3 regions of the Pseudomonas sp. ABa2 genome follow, and region 2 is predicted to be linked to each of the others. Evidence: predicted binding sites of a transcription regulator. Region 2 holds the regulator's gene; each other region holds the start of a gene.
The links. Region 2 encodes sigma-54, which starts transcription at its own class of promoters, with help from an activator protein. Its sites were predicted from a motif close to ANTGGCATNNANNTTGCTNT; they were not measured.

Region 1 (7,758 bases), 1.6 Mb from region 2:
GCTGGTTGATCACCCGCGCGCCGCGTGCGATCAGCTGGTAGGCCCAGCAATAGGGCGACTGCTGCGGCACAAAACGGATTTGCCGCTGCTCCAGCTGGGTGCGCAGGCGCTGCTCGTCGAACACCTCGACCTTGGCCGTCATCACCTGCACCAGCAACACTTCCAGGCGCAGCCAGACGGCGCGCTTTTCCTCGTCGCCGTAGCTGTTCCAGTTGATCACCTCGTGGTGAAAACGCTTGCAACCGCGGCATACCACATCGCCGTAAACGGTCGAGCACAGACCCACGCAAGGCGTCTTGATGCGTTGATTGGACATGGAGAAGCAATATAGACAGCAGGACGGCCGAGCATGTTAGCCCTTTGTCTAAGCAAGATCACCCCCGCCAAGCCCAGGGCTTTGGCTTAACTTTATCCGCGCTTTCCATTAGAATCGGCCCGCCTTTTACGGCGCCAATGTCCGTTGGAAGCTGTTTTCAAAGCGTCACGAGCACAGTCGATCCTGCAGGTACGATGGCGGCGCAGTCACTCGGAGTCCCCCCGAGCCTCTGCGCCCGCCCTCATCAGACCCCGTCCTGCCGGCGTAAAACTTTGAAAGCAGCTTCTACAAGAGACTCATGAAACCTCGGCTGATCGGCTCATAAAGTCGAAAAGCGCCTGGTTCATGGGTATCTGGATCGCGTCCCGGACAACCCTTTGGGACCACTGATGAGGGTAATAACTGTGCTTGAAGCCTATCGCAAACACGTAGCAGAGCGTGCCGCTCAGGGTATCGTGCCCCAGCCGCTGAACGCCGAACAAACCGCAGGCCTGGTCGAGCTGCTGAAAAACCCGCCGGCTGGCGAAGAAGAATTCCTCGTAGACCTGATCACCAACCGCGTACCGCCAGGCGTCGATGAAGCCGCCTACGTCAAGGCCGGTTTCCTCTCTGCCGTGGCCAAGGGCGAAGCCACTTCCCCGCTGATCAGCAAGCAACGCGCCGTCGAGCTGCTGGGTACCATGCAGGGCGGCTACAACATCGCCACCATGGTCGAGCTGCTGGACGACGCCGCCCTGGGCGCCGTTGCCGCCGAGCAACTCAAGCACACCCTGCTGATGTTCGACGCCTTCCACGACGTCGCCGAGAAAGCCAAGGCCGGCAATGCCAACGCCAAGGCCGTGCTGCAGTCCTGGGCCGATGGCGAGTGGTTCACCAACAAGCCGGCCATCGCCGAGAAATACAGCCTGGCCGTGTTCAAGGTGCCGGGCGAAACCAACACCGACGACCTGTCCCCTGCCCCGGACGCCTGGTCGCGCCCCGACATCCCGCTGCACGCCCTGGCCATGCTGAAAATGGCTCGCGACGGCATCGTGCCGCAGCAGCAAGGCGCCATCGGCCCGCTGAAGCAGATCGAAGAGATCAAGGCCAAAGGCTTCCCGGTGGCCTACGTCGGTGACGTGGTCGGTACCGGTTCTTCCCGTAAGTCCGCCACCAACTCGGTGCTGTGGTTCTTCGGCGACGACATTCCCTACGTGCCGAACAAGCGTGCTGGCGGCTTCTGCTTCGGCACCAAGATCGCCCCGATCTTCTACAACACCATGGAAGACGCCGGCGCCCTGCCGATCGAGTTCGACGTATCGAACATCAACATGGGCGACGTGATCGACGTCTACCCCTACGCTGGCAAGGTCTGCAAGCACGGCACCGACGACGTCATCACCACCTTCGAACTGAAGACTCCGGTGCTGCTCGATGAAGTCCGCGCCGGCGGCCGTATCCCGCTGATCGTCGGCCGTGGCCTGACCGAGAAGGCGCGTGCCGAACTGGGCCTGGGCTCCTCCGACCTGTTCAAGAAGCCGGACCAGCCTGCTGCCAGCACCAAGGGTTTCACCCTGGCGCAGAAAATGGTCGGCAAGGCCTGCGGCGTCGAAGGCGTGCGTCCGGGCACCTACTGCGAACCGAAGATGACCACCGTCGGCTCCCAGGACACCACCGGCCCGATGACCCGCGACGAGCTGAAAGACCTGGCGTGCCTGGGCTTCTCGGCTGACCTGGTGATGCAGTCCTTCTGCCACACCGCGGCCTATCCGAAGCCGATCGACGTCACCACCCACCACACCCTGCCGGATTTCATCCGCACCCGTGGCGGTGTGTCCCTGCGTCCGGGCGACGGCATCATCCACAGCTGGCTGAACCGCATGCTGCTGCCGGACACCGTCGGCACCGGTGGCGACTCGCACACCCGCTTCCCGATCGGCATCAGCTTCCCGGCCGGTTCCGGCCTGGTGGCCTTCGCCGCTGCCACCGGCGTCATGCCGCTGGACATGCCGGAATCCGTGCTGGTGCGCTTCAAGGGCAAGATGCAGCCGGGTATCACCCTGCGTGACCTGGTCCACGCCATCCCCTACTACGCCATCCAGAAAGGTCTGCTGACCGTCGAGAAGAAGGGCAAGAAGAACATCTTCTCCGGCCGTATCCTCGAGATCGAAGGCCTGGACAACCTGACCGTCGAGCAGGCCTTCGAGCTGTCCGACGCCTCCGCCGAGCGTTCGGCTGCCGGTTGCACCATCAAACTGCCGGAAGCGGCCATCGCCGAATACCTGCAGTCCAACATCACCCTGCTGCGCTGGATGATCAGCGAAGGCTACGGCGATGCCCGCACCCTGGAGCGTCGTGCCCAGGCGATGGAAGCCTGGCTGGCCAACCCGGTACTGATGGAAGCCGACAAGGACGCCGAGTACGCCGAAGTCATCGAAATCGACCTGGCCGAACTCAACGAGCCGGTGCTGTGCGCCCCGAACGACCCGGACGACGCCCGTCTGCTGTCCACCGTGGCCGGCGACAAGATCGACGAAGTGTTCATCGGTTCGTGCATGACCAACATCGGTCACTTCCGCGCTGCCGGCAAGCTGCTGGACAAGGTCAAGGGCGGTATCCCGACCCGTCTGTGGCTGTCGCCGCCGACCAAGATGGATGCTCACCAGCTGACCGAAGAAGGCTACTACGGCATCTACGGCAAGGCCGGTGCACGCATGGAGATGCCGGGCTGCTCGCTGTGCATGGGTAACCAGGCGCGCGTCGCCGCCAACTCCACCGTGGTGTCGACCTCCACCCGTAACTTCCCCAACCGTCTGGGTGATGGCGCCAACGTGTACCTGGCCTCTGCCGAACTGGCCGCGGTCGCTTCGATTCTCGGCAAGCTGCCGACCGTCGAGGAGTACATGGTCTACGCCAAGGATATCGACAGCATGGCTGGCGATATCTACCGCTACCTGAGCTTCGACCAGATCGCCGACTTCCGCGAAGCGGCGGCCAACGCCAAGATCCCGGTCGTTCAGGCCTGATCCCAGCGCTGTAGAACAAGCCCCGCCCCGTGCGGGGCTTGTTGTTTATGGCTGGCGCAAAACGTCGCGGCGCCTTGCGGCGGCAACGGCAGCGTCTACCTTCTGAATTGGGGACACCCCATACGAGCATTCAGGAGCACATCATGAAGCCATGGATCATCGCCGCCCTGTGCCTGTTCGGCCTGGCCGGCTGCAGCAGCGAGTACATCATCACCACCACCGATGGACAGATGCTCACCAGCGACGGCAAACCGGAGCTGGATCGGGACACCGGCATGCTCGAGTTCACCGACAGCGAAGGCCGCAAGCAGCAGATCCCGCAGAGCAACGTCAAGCAGATGCTGGAGCGCTAACTAGCGCCTCCCCCTCAAAGATCGGCAAACGCCAACACGCCGCCCGTGATGGCATATGCATTGCTTCAGTCCCGATAACAGAGCGCTTCCAACGGCGGAAGCCGCTCACGACAATGGCGTCGTTCCCTTGCTGCCCCAGTGGCGGACGTGGGTGCGGCGCCTTTTTGCGTGGAGAAGGGACAAGCAACATGAGCGAACGACAAGCAGTCCTCAGCGATGTGCCGGGTGGAGCCGGGATCGGCGATGCGCCGGAGAAGCGCACGCTGAACATCGGCTTCATGGCCCTGACCGATGCCGCCTCGGTGATAGTGGCCGCCACTCAGGGCTTCGCCGAGAAACACGGACTGACCCTCAATCTGCAGCGCCAGAGCTCCTGGGCCGGGCTGCGCGACAGGCTGCTGAGCGGCGAACTGGACGCCGCGCACAGCCTCTACGGCCTGATCTATGGTGTCCAGTTCGGCTTGGGCGGCGCTCCGGCCACCGACATGGCGGTTCTGATGGGCCTGAACCAGAACGGTCAGAGCATCAACCTGTCGCAGCCGCTGCTGGCCGCAGGCGTGAGCAGTGGCGAAGCACTGCTGCATCGCGCGCACCAACAAGGTGCACGCCTGACCTTCGCCCAGACCTTCCCCACCGGCACCCACGCCATGTGGCTCTATTACTGGCTGGCCAGCCAGGGCATTCACCCACTGCACGACGTCGACAGCGTGGTGGTGCCGCCGCCGCAGATGATCGCGCACCTCAAGGCGCGCCGCATCGACGGCCTCTGCGTCGGCGAGCCGTGGAGCGCGCAGGCGGTGGACGAGGGCCTTGGCTGTACCGTCGCCACCAGTCAGTCGATCTGGGCCGATCACCCCGAGAAGGTGCTCGGCTGCACCCGCGAATTCGCCCTGCAGTATCCCAATACCGCCCGCGCGCTGATCATGGCGGTGCTGGAAGCCAGTCGCTTCATCGACGAGAGCGAGGAGAACAAGCGCAGCACGGCACAACTGCTCAGCGGCCGCGACTACGTCGACGCACCGCTGTCGGCCATTCAGCCCCGTTTTCTCGGCCAGTACCAGGACGGCCTCGGTCACGCCTGGCAGGACGCCCATCCGCTGCGCTTTCATGGCGAGGGCGCGGTGAACCTGCCCTACCTGTCCGACGCCATGTGGTTCATGACCCAGTTCCGCCGCTGGGGCCTGCTGCGCAGCGACCCCGACTACCTCGGCGTCGCCCGCCAGGTGCAGCAACTGGGGCTTTACCGCGAGGCGGCGCAGGCGCTGAATATCCCCATACCCGCGGACATGCGCAGCGCCACGCTGCAGGATGGCACCCGCTGGGACGGCAGCGACCCGGCCGGCTACGCCCGCAGCTTCCGTCTCCACGCCCTGGCCGACAGCCCGGCTGTCGCCCTGTAATCGCCCGGAGAGTCCACGATGCTGCGTATCCTGCTGATCAACGACACCCCGAAGAAGGTCGGCCGCCTCAAGTGCGCGCTGATCGAGGCCGGCTTCGAGGTGATCGATGAGTCCGGGCTGACCATCGACCTGCCCGAGCGGGTCGAGGCCGTGCGCCCCGACGTGATCCTGATCGACACCGAGTCCCCCAGCCGCGACGTGATGGAACAGGTGGTGCTGGTCAGCCGCGACCAGCCGCGACCGATCGTCATGTTCACCGACGAGCACGACCCTGGCGTCATGCGCCAGGCGATCCAGAGCGGGGTCAGCGCCTACATCGTCGAGGGCATCCACGCCCAGCGCCTGCAGCCGATTCTCGACGTGGCCATGGCCCGCTTCGAGAGCGACCAGGCCCTGCGCGCCCAGTTGCAGGCGCGCGACGCCCAGCTGGCCGAACGCAAGCGCATCGAGCTGGCCAAGGGCCTGCTGATGAAGATGAAGAGCTGCAACGAGGAAGAGGCCTACACCCTGATGCGCCGCCAGGCCATGAGCCGCCAGCAGAAGCTGATCCAGGTGGCCGAGCAGATCATCGCCATGCACGACATGCTCGGCGGCTGAGCGCCGCTGCAGTAGCCCAGGCGCACTGCACCGGCAATTTTTCCCGCCACTGCGCTGGACAGCAGAGCTGCCGGCGCCTTATCGTCGCCTCCGGCCAGTGCAGTGGCCAACGTCGCTCGGACGGTTCCGGGCGCTTACGTACTTCGAGGAAATCATGGCCGACAACGCCAAGCGCCGCTTTGCGCGCATCGATCGTCTCCCCCCCTATGTGTTCAACATCACCGCCGAGCTGAAGATGGCCGCGCGCCGCCGTGGCGAGGACATCATCGACTTCAGCATGGGCAATCCCGATGGCGCCACGCCGCCGCACATAGTCGAGAAGCTGGTGCAGGTCGCCCAGCGCGAAGACACCCACGGCTACTCCACATCGCGCGGCATCCCGCGCCTGCGCCGCGCCATCTCGCGCTGGTACCAGGAGCGCTACGCGGTGGACATCGACCCGGAAAGCGAAGCCATCGTCACCATCGGCTCCAAGGAAGGCCTGGCGCACCTGATGCTGGCCACCCTGGACCATGGCGACACCGTGCTGGTGCCCAACCCCAGCTACCCCATTCATATCTACGGCGCGGTGATCGCCGGCGCTCAGGTGCGTTCGGTGCCGCTGGTGCCGGGGGTGGACTTCTTCGCCGAGCTGGAACGGGCGATTCGCGAATCCATCCCCAAGCCGAAGATGATGATCTTGGGGTTTCCCTCCAACCCCACCGCGCAGTGCGTGGAGCTGGACTTCTTCGAACGCGTGGTGGCCCTGGCCAAGCAGTACGACGTGCTGGTGGTGCACGACCTGGCCTACGCCGACATCGTCTACGACGGCTGGCAGGCCCCCTCGATCATGCAGGTGCCGGGGGCCAAGGACATCGCGGTGGAGTTCTTCACCCTGTCCAAGAGCTACAACATGGCCGGCTGGCGCATCGGCTTTATGGTCGGCAATAAAGAACTCGTGTCCGCCCTGGCGCGGATCAAGAGCTACCACGACTACGGTACCTTCACTCCGCTGCAGGTGGCCGCCATCGCCGCCCTGGAAGGCGACCAGCAGTGCGTACGCGACATCGCCGAGCAGTACCGCCAGCGTCGCAACCTGCTGGTCAAGGGCCTGCACGAGATCGGCTGGATGGTGGAAAAGCCCAAGGCCTCGATGTACGTCTGGGCCAAGATTCCCGAGGCCTATGCCCCGCTCGGCTCGCTGGAATTCGCCAAGAAGCTGCTGGCCGAGGCCAAGGTCTGCGTCTCGCCGGGCCTGGGCTTCGGCGACTACGGTGACGACCACGTGCGCTTCGCCCTGATCGAGAACCAGGATCGCACCCGCCAGGCGCTGCGCGGGATCAAGGCGATGTTCCGCGCCGACGGCCTGCTGCCGGCGAAGAAGGCCAAGGCCACTGACGAGTAAAGCCACCAGGGCGCCGCGAGGCGCCCTGGTCATATCAGCCGGAATAATCCAGCGCCGTCCAGGCGCGACTCAGGCCCTGGGCCAGCACGCAGCCCGGGCTGACCAACTCCTCGTTGAACGCCGCCGGCAGCAGGGTGGTTTCCCCCTCTGCCGCGCCGTGGCGCTCGGTCAGCCACTGCAGCTTGCCGCAGTTGGGCGTGTCGATCACGTAGCTGGCGGCGATGCTCGAGTGATGTCCGGGCAGGCGGATCACGTCCAGCACCCTGCCCGCCTCCTCCACGCGCCGGCCGTCGGACACCAGCACGGCCCAGGCCTGCTCGCCCTCGATCACCAGGTAGGCGCCATTGGCCTGCGGCCGTTCGATCTGCGGCTGGGCGCAGCCGCTCAGCACAGCCAATAGCACAATCGTCATCAGCATCTGTTGCATTGCCAATTCTCCTCTCGCAAGGCGTCCACCGTGCGGGGCGGACGGGTCGATGTCGCTGCAGTGGCCTCACTATTCACCAATACTGTTTATTTGTACAGTATTTTTCGTTTACCCTTGCTCTCTCGAACCAATGCACAGGAGCCGCACCATGCTGGACGTACTGCAGCTGAAACACCGGGTGAACCGCATGCCGCTGGAGCGGGTGCGTGAAATGGTCGAGGAACTGCAGCTCGAGGGCATCGTCACCGAGAACCGCACGCCCTTTAACCGCCAGCA
Region 2 (7,758 bases):
AAGCTCGACCTGTACCGCGGCAGCGAACTGCCGTGGAAGGTCACCAGCCAGCGCGCCGAGGTCTCCCCCGGCGGCGTCGAGGTGGAACTCATCGACGACGTGCGCATCGCCCGCACCGACGCCGAGGGCCGCCCGACCATCATCACCAGCAGCCGCATGACCGTGATTCCTGACAAGGAATATGCGCAGACCGAGCAAGCCGTTAGAATCGTCGCGGCCAACGGGGTGACCACGGCACAAGGAATGAAAGCGTACTTGAACGACGGCAGGATGCTCCTGCAGTCCAACGTAAGAGGCCAGCATGAGGTTCGTTAACACCCTCCCCCTGATTCTCAGCCTCGGCGCCGCATTGGGAAGCGCGGCGGCCTGGGCCCTGCCGTCCGACCGCGAGCAGCCGATCCGCATCCAGGCCGACAGCGCCGAGCTGGACGACAAGCAGGGCGTGGCGGTCTACCGCGGCTCCGTGATCATCACCCAGGGCACCCTGAAGATCACCGGCGACACCGTGACCATCACCCAGACCGCCAGCGGCGACATCGACGTGTTCACCTCGGTAGGCAAACCGGCCTACTACGAGCAAAAGCCGGCGGCGGACAAGGAAATCGTCAAGGCCTACGGCCTGACCATCCAGTATTTCGCCAGCAACGAACGCATCGTGCTGATCGACCAGGCCAAGGTGATCCAGGAAGGCAACACCTTCGAGGGCGAGAAGATCGTCTACGACACCCAGCGCCAGATCGTCAACGCCGGCCGTGCCACGGGCACCAACGTCAGCGTGCCGCGCCCGCGTATCGACATGATCATCCAGCCGAAGAACAAACCCGCGGACCAGCAGGCACAGCAGTAATGGCCATTCTCAAAGCCCAACACCTGGCCAAGAGCTACAAGGGCCGCCAGGTCGTCCGCGACGTCAGCCTGAGCATCGAGAGCGGGCAGATCGTCGGCCTGCTCGGCCCCAACGGCGCCGGCAAGACCACCTGCTTCTACATGATCGTCGGCCTGGTGCGCGCCGATCAGGGCCGCGTGCGCATCGACGACCTCGACGTCAGCCACCAACCCATGCACGGCCGCGCCCGCGCCGGGATCGGCTACCTGCCGCAGGAAGCCTCGATCTTCCGCAAGCTGTCGGTGGCCGACAACATCATGGCCATCCTCGAGACGCGCAAGGACCTGGACCGCGCCGGCCGCCAGGCGGAGCTGGAAAACCTGCTGCAGGAATTCCACATCCACCACATCGCCGACAGCCTCGGCATGAGCCTGTCCGGCGGCGAGCGCCGCCGCGTGGAAATCGCCCGCGCCCTGGCCACCAACCCCAAGTTCATCCTGCTCGACGAGCCCTTCGCCGGCGTCGACCCGATCTCGGTGGGCGACATCAAGCAGATCATCCACCACCTCAAGACCAAGGGCATCGGCATCCTGATCACCGATCACAACGTGCGCGAGACCCTGGATATCTGCGAAACCGCCTACATCGTCAACGACGGCCAGCTGATCGCCGAGGGCGACGCCGAGACCATCCTCGCCAACCAGACGGTGAAAGAGGTTTACCTGGGCCACGAATTCCGCCTGTAGCTCGCCCGCTATTTCACTACAGAAATATGGCAAGCCCTAGGCAAAGCCGAGAAGTTCAGGCATATAATTTGCTTCCTGGTGGCGCCGCGGCGCCCTGTAGTGGAAGGCGTAACCCGCCGGTGAATTAAGGTCTGCAATGAAACCATCGCTAGTCCTCAAGATGGGCCAGCAGCTGACGATGACCCCGCAGCTGCAACAGGCTATCCGCCTCCTCCAACTGTCGACCCTGGACCTGCAACAGGAAATCCAGGAGGCACTGGAGTCCAACCCCATGCTCGAGCGCCAGGAAGACGGCGACGACTTCGACAACAGCGACCCCATGGCCGACGGCGCGGAAAGCGCCGCGCCCACCCCGAGCAAGGAAGACAGCTACCAGGAAACGACCCCCACGGTCGACAACCTGGAAGAGGGCGAATGGGGCGAACGCATCCCCAACGAGCTGCCGGTCGATACCGCCTGGGAAGACGTCTACCAGACCAGCGCCAGCAGCCTGCCGAGCAACGACGACGACGAGTGGGACTTCACCACCCGCACCTCCAATGGTGAGAGTCTGCACAGTCATCTGCTCTGGCAACTGAATCTGGCTCCGATGTCGGACAAGGATCGACTGATCGCCGCCACCCTGATCGACTGCATCAACAACGACGGCTACCTGGAAGAAAGCCTCGAGGAAGTCGCCGAATCCTTCGACCCCGAGCTGGACGTCGAACTGGACGAGGTGGAAGTGGTGCTGCACCGCATCCAGCAGTTCGAGCCGGCCGGCATCGGCGCCCGCGACCTGCGCGAATGCCTGCTGCTGCAACTGCGCCAGTTGCCCGCCGGCACGCCCTGGCTGAGCGAGACCCAGCGCGTGGTCGGCGACTACCTTGAACTGCTCGGCAGCCGCGACTACGCCCAGCTGATGCGCCGCAGCAAGCTCAAGGAAGACGAGCTCAAGCAGGTCATCGACCTGATCCAGCGCCTCAACCCGCGCCCGGGTTCGCAGATCGAGTCCAGCGAGCCGGAATACGTGGTGCCCGACGTCATCGTGCGCAAGCACAACGACCGCTGGCTGGTGGAGCTGAACCAGGAGGCCATGCCGCGCCTGCGGGTCAACCCGCAGTACGCCGGCTTCGTCAAACGCGCCGACTCCAGCGCCGACAACACCTTCATGCGCAACCAGCTGCAGGAAGCGCGCTGGTTCATCAAGAGCCTGCAGAGCCGCAACGAGACGCTGATGAAGGTCGCCACGCAGATCGTCGAGCACCAGCGCGGCTTCCTCGACTACGGCGACGAGGCGATGAAGCCCCTGGTGCTGCACGATATCGCCGAGGCGGTGGGCATGCACGAGTCGACCATCTCGCGGGTCACCACGCAGAAGTTCATGCACACCCCGCGCGGCATTTACGAGCTGAAATACTTCTTCTCCAGCCACGTCAGCACCGCCGAGGGGGGCGAATGCTCGTCCACCGCGATCCGCGCCATCATCAAAAAACTGGTTGCCGCAGAAAACGCGAAAAAGCCGTTGAGCGACAGCAAGATCGCTGGTTTACTGGAGGCACAAGGCATCCAAGTCGCCCGTCGGACAGTCGCTAAGTACCGCGAATCCCTCGGCATAGCGCCCTCCAGCGAGCGCAAGCGACTGATGTAGGCCAGATCGATTGGAAGCCTCTCGCTTCCAAGCCAAAGTGTTCCGGCGGCGGGTCGCATAGGACCCGCCTCTTACACAAGGCAACAAGGAGAAAGCGGTATGCAAGTCAACATCAGTGGACACCAGCTGGATGTGACCGACGCCCTGCGTGACTATATCGGCGAGAAACTCGGCCGATTGGAACGCCACTTCGACAAGATCACCAACGTTCAGGTGACCATGGAGGTCGAGAAGCTCAAGCAGAAGATCGAAGCTACCCTGCACGTCGCCGGCGGCGAGGTCGTCGCCAACGCCGAACACCAAGACATGTACGCCGCCATCGACCTGTTGGCCGACAAACTCGACCGTCAACTCATCAAGCACAAGGAAAAGCAGCTCGAACGCCTGCAAGGCGCCACGGCCCGCTGACATTCCCCATCCATGATCCGACTTGAAAACATCCTGACCCCCGGCCGTTCCCTGGTGAACGTGCCGGGCGGCAGTAAGAAACGCGTGCTCGAACAGATCGCCAATCTGGTGGCACGCGACCTGCCCGACCTGGATGCCCAGGACATCTTCGAAAGCCTGATCGCCCGCGAGAAGCTCGGCTCCACCGGCTTCGGCAACGGCATCGCCATTCCCCACTGTCGCCTGGCCGGCTGCAGCGCGCCGATCAGCGCGGTGCTGCGCCTGGACACCGCGGTGGACTTCGACGCCATCGACGGCGCCCCGGTCGACCTGCTGTTCGTCCTGCTGGTGCCGGAAGCGGCCACCGACGCCCACCTCGAACTGCTGCGCCAGATCGCCAGCATGCTCGATCGCCAGGACGTCCGCGAACGTCTGCGCCAGGCCCCGGCCAGCGCGGATCTGTACCAGGTGGTCGTGGACATCCAGAACGGTCAATAAGCATGCGCCTGATCATCGTCAGCGGTCGCTCCGGCTCGGGCAAGAGCACCGCCCTCGATGTACTTGAGGACAACGGCTTCTACTGCATCGACAACCTGCCCGCCGGCCTGCTGCCGGATCTGGCCGAACGCGCCCTGCTCAACACCGAGATGCTGCTGCCGCAGGTGGCGGTGTCGATCGACGCGCGCAACCTGCAGAGCCACCTCAAGCGCTTCCCGGAACTGCTCGAACAGGTGCGCCAGCGCAACATCCGCTGCGACATCCTCTACCTCGACGCCGAAGACGAGACCCTACTCAAGCGCTTCTCGGAAACCCGCAGGCGCCATCCGCTGACCGACGAGAACCGCTCGCTGGCCGAGGCCATCGCCGATGAGAGCCAGGTACTGGCGCCCATCGTCGACCTGGCCGACCTGAAGATCGACACCACCCACCTCAACCTCTACCAGCTGCGCGACAGCCTCAAGCTGCGCCTGCTGGGTCAGCCTGAGCCGGGCACCGCCTTCCTGATCGAATCCTTCGGTTTCAAGCGCGGCATGCCGGTGGACGCCGATCTGGTGTTCGACGCGCGCTGCCTGCCCAACCCCTACTGGAAGCCGGAACTGCGCGACTTCTCCGGGCTGCAGCAGCCGGTGGTCGACTACCTGGCGGCGCAACCGGAGGTCGAGGAAATGTACCAGGACATCCTCGCCTACCTGGAGAAATGGCTGCCGCGCTTCGCCGCCAGCAACCGTGCCTATGTCACCATCGCCATCGGCTGCACCGGCGGTCATCATCGCTCGGTATACCTGGCCAACCGCCTGAGCCAGGCGCTGAAAAAACCGCTGAAGAACGTCCAGGTGCGTCACCGCGACCTCAGCTAAGGAACTCCGCCGCGATGCCAGCCCGTGAAATCACCATCATCAACAAGCTCGGCCTGCACGCCCGCGCCGCCGCCAAGTTCGTCGGCGTGGCCAGCACCTACCCCTGCCAGGTGCGCATCGGTCGCTCCAGCGACAGCCTGGTGGACGGCAAGAGCATCATGGCGGTGATGATGCTGGCGGCCGGCAAGGGCACCCCGGTGCACCTGCACACCGAGGGCGAGCAGGATCACGAGGCGCTGGACGCGCTGGTCGGCCTGATCGAGAACTACTTCGAGGAAGGCGAGTAACCCCCCCAAAAAACCACAAGGCCACCCGCGGGTGGCCTTGTCGTTTCGGCCCATCTCAACTGCCGGCGACGGTCATCTTCTCGATCAGCACCGAGCCGGTGCAGATATTGCCGCGCCGTTCCAGGTCGCGGCCGACCGCGACGATCTGGCGGAACATGTCGCGCAGGTTGCCGGCGATGGTCACCTCCTGCACCGGGAACTGGATCTCGCCGTTCTCCACCCAAAAACCGGCGGCGCCGCGCGAATAGTCGCCGGTGACCAGGTTCAGGCCCTGGCCCATCAGCTCGGTGACCAGCAGGCCGCGCCCCATGCGTTTGAGCAGAGCGACCTGGTCTTCGTCGCCATGGCTGACGAACAGGTTGTGCACGCCGCCGGAGTTGGCCGTGCTCGGCAAGCCCAGCTTGCGTCCGGAATAGGTGCCGAGCACATAGGACACCAGCTCGCCCTTGTCGACGAAGGACTTGGCGTAGGTGGCCAGGCCGTCGCCGTCGAAGGCGGCGCTGCCCAGCGCCCGCGGCAGGTGCGGGCGCTCGTCGAGGCTCAGCCATTCGGGGAACAGGCGCTGGCCCAGCGCACCTTCAAGGAAGGAGGAATGGCGGTACAGGTTGCCGCCGGAAATCGCCGCCAGCAGGTGGCCGAACAGGCCGCCGGCCAGCTCGGCGGCGAACAGCACCGGCACCTCGCAGGTCGGTACCGGGCGCGCGCCGAGGCGGCTCACCGCGCGCAGCGCGGCGCGCCGGCCGATCTCGCCGGCGTCGGCGAGCAGTTCGCCCTGGCGGTTGACGTCGTACCAGTAGTCGCGCTGCATCTGCCCTTCGCCGCCGGCGATCATCACGCAGCTCAGGCTGTGGCGGGTGCTGGCGTAACCGCCGACGAAGCCATGGCTGTTGCCGTAGACGCGGCAGCCCTGGTGGGTGTTGAGGCTGGTGCCGTCGGCGTTGTTGACCCGGGCATCGGCGGCAAAGGCCGCCGCCTCGCAGACCAGCGCCTGCTCCACGGCCTGCTCGGGGCTGATCGACCAGGGATGGTAGAGATCCAACTCGGGCAGCTCGCGGGCCATCAGCGCGGCATCGGCCAGGCCGGCGCATTCGTCCTCGCTGGCGTGCCCGGCAATCGCCAGCGCTGCCGCCACCGTCTCGCGGATCGCCGCGCTGCCGGTGGCCGAGGTGCTCGCCGAGCCCTTGCGCTGGCCGACGTAGAGGGTGATACCAAAGCCCTGATCGCGATTGAACTCGACGGTTTCCACCTCGCCCTGACGCACCGTGGTGGACAGTCCCTGGCCGGCGGACACCGCCACCTCGCAGGCGCTGGCGCCCTGGCGCTTGGCCTCGGCGAGAATCTCTTCGACCTGCGCCTGCAACTGGGGCAGGGCCTGCGGGCCGATCACCTCTACTTCACTCATAACCACTCCGATTCTCAAAATAAGCTGCAAGCCACAAGCAACAGCCGAGTCCGCTCCCATCTTGCCGCTTGAAGCGTGCGGCTTGAAGCTGCCCCTACTGCTATCATGGCGGCGTTTCCCACTGGACCCGCCCCATGTCTGATTCCTTCGACGACTTCTCCCTGGAGAAGAGTAAATCCCAGGTCAAACGCGAGCTGCATGCCCTGCAGGAACTCGGCGAGCGCCTGACCACGCTCAAGCCGGACCTGCTGGCCAAGATGCCGCTGACCGACGCCCTGCGCCGTGCCCTGGCCGAAGCGCCGAAACACACCGCCAACGCCGCGCGCAAACGCCATATCCAGTTCATCGGCAAGCTGATGCGCGAACAGGATGTCGAGGCGATCCTCGCCATGCTCGACCAGGTGGACAGCTCCACCCGCGAATACAACGAGCGCTTCCATGCCCTCGAGCGTTGGCGCGACCGCCTGATCGCCGGCGGCGACGAGGCCCTGGAAGGCTTTATCGGCCAGTACCCGGACGCCGACCGCCAGCACCTGCGCGGGCTGATCCGCCATGCCCAGCACGAGGCGGCGCACAACAAGCCGCCCGCCGCCGCGCGCAAGGTGTTCAAGTACATCCGCGAACTGGACGAAATGCAGCGCGGCCTGCGTTGATAACCTCCATCCGTAACGCCGGTAGGTTGGGCTGAGCACAGCGAAGCCCAACATATGTGCGCCGAACGGACGCCAGTTCGACAGTTGAACGCCGGGCGGAGCGCTGCGCGCTCCCTGTTGGGCTTGGTCGCAAGCTCCTCAACCCAACCTACGCCCCCGTCCCGCCGACGGTGATGGCGTCGATCTTCAGGGTCGGCTGGCCGACGCCCACCGGCACCGACTGGCCGTCCTTGCCGCAGGTACCGACGCCGCTGTCCAGCGCCAGGTCGTTGCCCACCATCGACACCCGACTCATGGCCTCCGGGCCGTTGCCGATCAGGGTCGCGCCCTTGACCGGGGCGGTGATCCGGCCGTCCTCGATCAGGTAGGCCTCGCTGGTGGAGAAGACGAACTTGCCGCTGGTGATGTCGACCTGGCCGCCGCCGAGGTTGGCGCAGTAGATGCCCTTCTTCACCGAACGGATGATCTC
Region 3 (7,758 bases), 640 kb from region 2:
GACGAGCTGGAGCTGCACTACCAGCCGCGGCTGTGCCTGCAGAGCGGGCGCATCGTCGGCCTGGAGGCGCTGGTGCGCTGGCAGCACGGCGAGCGCGGCCTGCTGGCGCCCAACGAGTTCGTGCCGCTGGCCGAGGAAACCGGGCTGATCGTGCCGCTCGGCTACTGGGTGATCTCCCGCGCCCTGCGCGACATGCAGTGGCTGCGCGGGCGCGGCCTGCCGGCGCTGCACATGGCGATCAACCTGTCGTTCCGCCAGTTCCAGGACAGCCAGCTGCTGCCGACCCTCAGTCGGCTGATTGAGGAGCGCGGGGTGGACGCGCAGTGGCTGGAGTTCGAGCTGACCGAGACCGCGGTGATGCGCCGCAGCGACCAGGTGCAGCAGACCATGCTGGCCCTGGGGCGGCTCGGCGTGCGCTTCTCGCTGGACGACTTCGGTACCGGCTTCTCCTCCTTCGTTCACCTCAACAACCTGCCGATCACCCTGCTGAAGATTGACAAGAGCTTCGTCGGCGGCATGGGCGAGCGCGCCGAGAATCGCCAGCTGGTGCGGGCGATGATCAACCTGGCGCACAACCTCAACCTCGAGGTGGTCGCCGAAGGGGTGGAGAACATCGAACAGCTGGACATGCTGCGCCAGTTCGGCTGCGACCAGGTGCAGGGCTACCTGATCAGCAAGGCCGTGCCGCTGGCCGAGCTGGCGCGCTTTCTGGTGTTCGGCCAGCGCCAGCCGCTGTTGTCGGTAACGCCTTCCTAACGCGCAGGCTGCGCCATTACGACAGGCAGGCTTCGCCTGTTACCCGGTCCGCCTGCTGCAAGCGTGCCGTCTTCCACTGAAAGCCCAGCACCAGGCCGCTCGCCGTCACCGCCAGGCCGGCCGCCAAGCCCCACCAGACGCCCGCGGCGCCCCAGCCGAGCACGAAGGCCAGCAGCCAGGCCAGTGGCGCACCGACGCACCAGTAGCCACTCAGGCCGATCAACAAGGTGGTGCGGCCGTCGTTCAACCCGCGGATCGCACCCATGGCGATGCTCTGCAGGCCATCGAACAGTTCGAACCAGGCGGCAATCGCCAGCAGGCTCACCGCCAGGGTGACGATCTCGGCGAAGGCCGGATCGTGGCGGTCGAGGAACAGGCCGATGATCCATTCCGGCAGCAGCCAGAACAGCAGGGCGAACAGCAGCATCAACGCCGCCCCCAGGGCTATGCCCAGATGGCCGCTGAGGCGCGACAGCGGCAGGCGCCCGGCGCCGTAGTGCAGGCCGACGCGGAAGGTCACCGCGTAGGACAGCCCCTGCGGCACGATAAAGGCCAGCGCCACCGTCTGCATGGCGATCTGGTGCGCCGCCAGCTGCACGCTGCCCAGCGCGCCCATGCACAGGGTGGCGAAGGTGAACAGGCCCTGCTCGGCAGCATAGGTGCCGCCGATGGGCAGTCCCAGGCGCAGCAGGGCGCGCATCTCCGCGCGCTGCGGACGGCCCAGGCCGCTGCGCAGCTTGTACAGGCGGTAGTGGGGCGCGAGCAGGATATACAGCGCCAACGCCAGGGCCATGCCGCTGCTGACCAGCGCGGTGGTCATGCCGATACCGCCCAGGCCCAGGCTGGGCAGGCCGAACCAGCCCTTGATCAGCGCATAGTTGATGACGAAGTTGGCCGCCGTGCCGACGATGCTGATGGCCATCACCGGGCCGGGATGGCCGATGGCACTGGTGAAGCCACGCAAGGCCATGAAGCACAGGTAGCCGGGCAGGGCCAGCGACAACGGGCGCAGAAACTCCATGGCCAGGCCCGCGGCGTCAGGCGCCTGGCCCAGGTGCGGCAGCAGCGGGCCCAGGCCGTTGAGGCACAGCGCGCTGACCATGCCCAGCAGCAGGGCCAGCCACAGGCCGTTGTGCAGCAGGCGGGCGACGCCGCTTGGGTCGCCGGCGCCGTGGCGGATGGCGACCAGGCTGCCCACGGCGGCGATCACCCCGGTGCAGAAGATCGAGAAGATGAAATAGCAGGTGGCGCCCAGCGCGCCGCCGGCCAGTTGCTGCGGGCCGAGCATCGCCATCATCAGCGTGTCGGTGAAGATCATCAGCGCGTGGGCCAGCTGGGCGGAGATCAGTGGGCCGGCCAGGCGCAGCAGCGCGCCCAGCTCGTGGCCAAGGGCATTCTTCATGATGAGTAAAACTTCGGCAGGATAGGCCTCCCCAGACTGTCTGAGGATTAGCAATGACAGCTATTCTCTGGGTTTAGCGAGTTGCCCACAAAAGGAAAATAGCCATGCCAGTCATGATTAAAAATCATGGTTTGACGCGATGAACCGGCGTCTGCCGCCGCTCTACGCCCTGCGCGCCTTCGAGGCGGCGGCGAGGCATGCCTCCTTTACCCGCGCCGCCGAGGAACTGGCCATTACCCAGAGCGCGGTGAGCCGGCATATCCGTACCCTCGAGGAACATTTCGCCTGCCGCCTGTTCGAGCGCCGTGGCCGCAGCCTGCAGCTGACCGACCCGGCGCGCGCCCTGCTGCCCGGCCTGCGCGACGGCTTCGATGCGCTGGAGCGGGCCTGCTCCGCGCTGCGCGCCGACGACAGCGTGCTGCGCCTGAAGGCGCCCTCGACCCTGACCATGCGCTGGCTGCTGGCGCGGTTGTCGCACTTTCGCCTGGCCTACCCGGAGAGCGAGGTGCAGCTGACCAGCGCCTGGATGGACGTGGACAAGGTGGATTTTCGCCACGAGCCCTTCGACTGCGCGGTGCTGCTGGCCGACGGCCAGTTCCCGGAGGAGTGGGACAGCGTGCTGCTGTTCGAGGAATGGCTGATCCCAGTCTGCGCCGCCGCCGATGTCGCCGGCGGCCCCTGGCCGCTGGCGCGGCTGCAGGCCGCCGAACAATTGCACCCGACCCCGGACCGGCGCGACTGGCGGCAATGGCTGCAGATCACCGGGCTGGCCGAGCGGATTCCGCTGAAGAGCGGCCAGCTGTTCGACATGCTCGAACTGGGCATAGTCGCGGCGGCGCGCGGCTATGGGGTGTCCATCGGCGATCTGCTGCTGATGGCCGAGGACGTGAATGCCGGCCGCCTTGGCCTGCCGTGGCGGCAGGCGGTCTACAGCGGCTCCAGCTATTACCTGGTGTGGCCCAAGGCGCACCGCGCCCAGGCGCGCCTGCAACGACTGCGCGATTACCTGCTGGCGGAGGTGGCGGCGATGCGCCTGCCCGAGGTGCAACGGTTGTAGCGACGGTGTCTCAGCCCATCCCCGGTCGATACTGCAGCGCCTCGGCCAGGTGGCCGCGGGCGATCCGCTCCTCGTCCGCCAGGTCGGCCAGGGTGCGTGCCACCTTGAGTACCCGGTGCGCGGCGCGCAGCGACAGGCCGAGGCGCTCGCAGGCATTCTCCAGCCAGTGGCGATCCGTTTCGCTCAGGGCGCAGTGCCGACGCAGCCCGGGCAGGTCGAGAAGGGCGTTGGCCACGCCCTGGCGCCGCAGCTGGCGCTGACGCGCGGCGGCGACCTTGGCCGCGGCCTCAGCGGTGCTTTCGCCATCCTGTGCCGGGACCTCCAGCGCCGTGCTTTCGCGCGCCACGGTCAGGTGCAGGTCGATGCGGTCGAGCAGCGGCCCGGACAACTTGGCGCGGTAGCGCTGGATCTGCTCCGGGGTGCAGCGGCAGCGGTTGCTCGCATCGCCGAGGTAGCCGCAGGGGCAGGGATTCATCGCCGCCACCAGCTGGAAACGCGCCGGGAAACGCACCTTGTCGCGCGCCCGGGCGATGACGATATGGCCGCTCTCCAGCGGTTCGCGCAGCACCTCCAGGACCTTCCTGTCGAACTCCGGCAGCTCGTCGAGGAACAGCACGCCCTGATGCGCCAGGGTGATCTCGCCGGGCTGCGGACGACTGCCACCGCCGACCAGCGCCGGCCCCGAGGCACTATGGTGCGGGGTGCGAAAGGGGCGCTGCGGCCAGTGCTGCAACGGCGTATGACTGGCCACCGAGTGGATCGCCGCCACCTGCAGCGCCTCGCTTTCGTCCAGCGGCGGCAGCAGGCCTGGCAGGCGGCTGGCGAGCAGGGTCTTGCCGGTGCCGGGCGGGCCGCTGAGCAGCAGGTTGTGCGAGCCGGCGGCCGCCACCAGCAGGGCGCGCTTGGCCGCCAATTGGCCCTGCACTTCGGCCAGGTCGGGGTAGGGCAGGCTCTGCCGGAGCAGGCCCTGGGCGGCATAGGGTTCGATGGGGGCCGTGCCGTTGAGGTGCGCGGCGATCTGCAGCAGGTGGTCGACGGCGATCACCCTGAGCCCGGAGGCGAGGCTGGCCTCTTCGGCATTGGCCGCCGGCACCAGCAAGGTGCGTCCGGCTTCGCGGGCGGCCAGCGCCGCCGGCAACACGCCCTGCACCGGGCGCACGGCGCCGGACAGCGCCAGTTCGCCCAGGCACTCGTATGCATCGAGAGATGGGGCCGGTACCTGACCGCTGGCGGCGAGAATGCCCAGGGCGATGGCCAGGTCGAAGCGACCGCCGTCCTTCGGCAAATCGGCGGGGGCCAGATTGAGGGTGATGCGTTTGCTGGGAAATTCGAAGGCGGCGTTGAGAATGGCGCTGCGCACGCGGTCCTTGCTTTCCTTGACCGCGGTCTCCGGCAGGCCGACCAGGGTCAGGGATGGCAGGCCGTTGGCCAGGTGCGCCTCGACGGTGACGGTGGGCGCTTCGACGCCGACCTGGGCGCGGCTGTGGACGAGGGCCAGGGACATGATCACTCCTTGATCGGTCCCGCCGCTGGATCAGTCGGCGGGTGGGTTGAGCTTGGCTTCCAGCTCGGCAACCTTGGCTTCCAGTGCCTCCAGGCGCGCGCGGGTGCGGGCCAATACCACCATCTGGCTGTCGAACTCCTCGCGGCTGACCAGCTCGAGCTTGCTGAAGCCGCTCTGCAGCAGGGCCTTGAACTGGGCCTCCAGCTCCGCGCGCGGTAGCGGGCTGTCGCCGCTGAACAGGCGCGAGGCGTGGCTACTGAGGGTGTCGAGCAGGGCTTTGGGCGGCAGCATGGGCGGGTTCCGAGTACAGACGGCGGGCAGTGTAGCACGTGGTCGGCGGCGGGACGTCGTCCCGTCAGCTGCACGATTTTTGCGCACGGTCGGCGCGCATGGCGCACCAATCTTGTGCGTAAGTGCCGCCGCGGCCTCGCCCCGGTTGCATCAGGCTGCAGGTAAAACCCTGAATCGCGGCGCTTTTATGGGAGCTGGCAAGCTTTCTGCTTAGGGCCTAGCGACTCATGCACCGATGCAGTACCGGTGCGTCGGACGGAGCGGGGGAGTGTTTCGTCGGGAGCGGTTGGTGGGTATCGGCCACGCCAGGCTGGGCGGTCGGTGCATTACAAAAGCCAGACACTGCGCTTAGACTTGAGCCGGGTTCGCAATTCCTGGGGCAAGTCCACCTTACACGGGAGAAAGTTTCATGAAGCTAGTCACTGCCATCATCAAGCCGTTCAAGTTGGACGATGTGCGCGAGTCGCTGTCGGAGATCGGCGTGCAGGGCATTACCGTCACCGAGGTCAAGGGCTTCGGCCGCCAGAAGGGTCACACCGAGCTGTATCGCGGCGCCGAGTACGTGGTCGACTTCCTGCCCAAGGTGAAGATCGACGTGGCCATCGCCGACGATCAGCTCGATCGCGTCATCGAGGCCATCACCAAGGCGGCCAACACCGGCAAGATCGGCGACGGCAAGATCTTCGTGGTCAATCTGGAACAGGCGATCCGCATCCGTACCGGCGAAACCGATACCGACGCGATCTAAAACCTCCGAACCCCACGCCCCAGGAGTAAACCCATGACTCTGCGAACTTTCGCAGGGCTAGGAGCCCTTTTGCCCTCGATTGGCGGTCCCGCGCCGCTGTCGACGACGAATGCCGGAGTCGGCGAAGTCCTCGCCGCCCCGCTGTGCCTGACCCTCGCAGGTTTCGCGCTCCGTGATGGGAACACCTGGTCGCCTTGCGGCGCAGGGGGTTCAGCGATCCAGATCGAGCGTGGCAACTACCTGTAAAGCATACGGAACGCGTCCGGAGCCAACCCGGGCGTCTTAACCGAACAGCGCACAATAAGCGCCGGCAAGAGGTGAAAAATGGACAACACAGCATTGACTGCATTGCAGTACGGCTTCGATACCTTCTACTTTCTGATCTGCGGTGCCCTGGTGATGTGGATGGCGGCAGGCTTCGCCATGCTCGAATCCGGCCTGGTCCGCGCCAAGAACACCACCGAGATCCTCACCAAGAACATCGCCCTGTACGCGGTGGCCAGCGTGATGTACCTGGTGATCGGCTACCACATCATGTACTCCAGCCCGGAAGGCGGCATCCTGCCGAGCCTGGGCTTTTTGATCGGCGACGAGAACAGCGTCGACTCGGTACTCGCCGGTGGCGACGATGCGCCTTACTACTCGGCCCGTTCCGACTTCTTCTTCCAGGTGGTGTTCGCCGCGACCTGCATGTCGATCGTCTCCGGTGCGGTGGCCGAGCGCATGAAGCTGTGGGCCTTCCTCGCCTTCGCCGTGGTTATGACCGGTTTCATCTACCCGGTTCAGGGTTTCTGGAAGTGGGGCTCGGGCTTCCTCAACGAAGCCGGCTTCCTCGACTTCGCCGGCTCCGGCGTGGTGCACATGGCCGGCGCTTCGGCGGCCCTGGCTGGCGTGCTGCTGCTCGGTGCGCGTAAGGGCAAGTACGGCGCGGGTGGCCAGGTCAATGCCATCCCCGGCTGCAACCTGCCGCTGGCCACCCTCGGCACCTTCATCCTGTGGATGGGCTGGTTCGGCTTCAACGGCGGCTCGCAGCTGAAGATGAGCACCATCGAAGATGCCAACGCCGTGGCCCAGGTGTTCGTCAACACCAACATGGCCGCCGCCGGTGGCCTGATCGCGGCGATGATCGTGGCGCGCATCCTGTTCGGCAAGTCCGACCTGACCATGGCGCTGAACGGCGCCCTGGCCGGCCTGGTGGCCATCACCGCCGAACCCCTGACCCCGAGCGGTCTGCAGGCGACCCTGATCGGCGGCGTCGGCGGCGTGCTGGTGGTGTTCTCCATCCTCGGCCTGGACAAGCTGAAGATCGACGACCCGGTCGGCGCCATCTCGGTGCACGGCGTGGTCGGTATCTGGGGCCTGCTGGCAGTGTGCCTGACCAACGGCGACGCCACCCTGGGCGCCCAGCTGCTGGGTATCGCCAGCATCTTCGCCTGGGTCTTCGGCGCCAGCCTGATCGTCTGGAGCATCATCAAGGCGGTGATCGGCCTGCGCGTCAGCGAAGAGGAAGAGTACGAGGGCGTGGATATCGCCGAGTGCGGTATGGAGGCCTACCCGGAATTCACCAACAAGTGATTTTCCCGGTAATCGCAAAGGGCGCCTTCGGGCGCCCTTTGTTTTTTCTGACGGCGCGCTAGAATGCGCGCGCTGAAGCCATCGGGAGCGAGAGTCGGATGTGGCAGCAACGCACCGTCAGCCTGCGTCCGCGCAGTCGCGGTTTCCACCTGGTGACCGACGAACTGCTGGCCGCCTTGCCGGAACTGGCGCAGCTGCGCGTCGGTCTGTTGCATCTGTGGCTGCAGCACACCTCGGCGTCGTTGAGCGTCAACGAGAACGCCGACCCCGCGGTGCGCCGCGATTTCGAGCGTTTCTTCAACCGCCTGGTGCCGCAGGGCGAGGGCGGCTACGAACACGACGACGAAGGCCCGGACGACCTGCCGGCGCACTTCAAGGCCAGCCTGCTGGGCTGTCAGTTGCTGCTGCCGATACAGAACGGGCGC

Region 1: the regulator sigma-54 is predicted to act here: its motif matches at 3,722-3,741, upstream of AC1G9C_RS12315 (CmpA/NrtA family ABC transporter substrate-binding protein).
Region 3: the regulator sigma-54 is predicted to act here: its motif matches at 5,204-5,223, upstream of glnK (P-II family nitrogen regulator).

What each region holds. Positions count from the first base shown of each region.
Region 1 covers NZ_CM155239.1:2,515,067-2,522,824, forward strand. The annotation lists gene AC1G9C_RS12300 (DUF1289 domain-containing protein) at 1-316, opposite strand, end outside; gene acnB (bifunctional aconitate hydratase 2/2-methylisocitrate dehydratase) at 721-3,321, shown strand; gene AC1G9C_RS12310 (YgdI/YgdR family lipoprotein) at 3,465-3,674, shown strand; gene AC1G9C_RS12315 (CmpA/NrtA family ABC transporter substrate-binding protein) at 3,863-5,074, shown strand; gene AC1G9C_RS12320 (ANTAR domain-containing response regulator) at 5,093-5,671, shown strand; gene alaC (alanine transaminase) at 5,826-7,055, shown strand; gene AC1G9C_RS12330 (hypothetical protein) at 7,090-7,482, opposite strand; gene AC1G9C_RS12335 (hypothetical protein) at 7,631-7,758, shown strand, end outside.
Region 2 covers NZ_CM155239.1:865,612-873,369, reverse strand. The annotation lists gene lptC (LPS export ABC transporter periplasmic protein LptC) at 1-315, shown strand, start outside; gene lptA (lipopolysaccharide transport periplasmic protein LptA) at 302-847, shown strand; gene lptB (LPS export ABC transporter ATP-binding protein) at 847-1,572, shown strand; gene AC1G9C_RS04220 (RNA polymerase factor sigma-54) at 1,709-3,202, shown strand; gene hpf (ribosome hibernation-promoting factor, HPF/YfiA family) at 3,302-3,610, shown strand; gene ptsN (PTS IIA-like nitrogen regulatory protein PtsN) at 3,623-4,087, shown strand; gene rapZ (RNase adapter RapZ) at 4,090-4,947, shown strand; gene AC1G9C_RS04200 (HPr family phosphocarrier protein) at 4,962-5,234, shown strand; gene pmbA (metalloprotease PmbA) at 5,290-6,636, opposite strand; gene yjgA (ribosome biogenesis factor YjgA) at 6,771-7,289, shown strand; gene tldD (metalloprotease TldD) at 7,438-7,758, opposite strand, start outside.
Region 3 covers NZ_CM155239.1:221,560-229,317, forward strand. The annotation lists gene AC1G9C_RS01055 (putative bifunctional diguanylate cyclase/phosphodiesterase) at 1-756, shown strand, start outside; gene AC1G9C_RS01060 (NorM family multidrug efflux MATE transporter) at 773-2,158, opposite strand; gene AC1G9C_RS01065 (LysR substrate-binding domain-containing protein) at 2,298-3,215, shown strand; gene AC1G9C_RS01070 (YifB family Mg chelatase-like AAA ATPase) at 3,226-4,719, opposite strand; gene AC1G9C_RS01075 (accessory factor UbiK family protein) at 4,750-5,010, opposite strand; gene glnK (P-II family nitrogen regulator) at 5,420-5,758, shown strand; gene AC1G9C_RS01085 (ammonium transporter) at 6,083-7,333, shown strand; gene AC1G9C_RS01090 (secondary thiamine-phosphate synthase enzyme YjbQ) at 7,432-7,758, shown strand, end outside.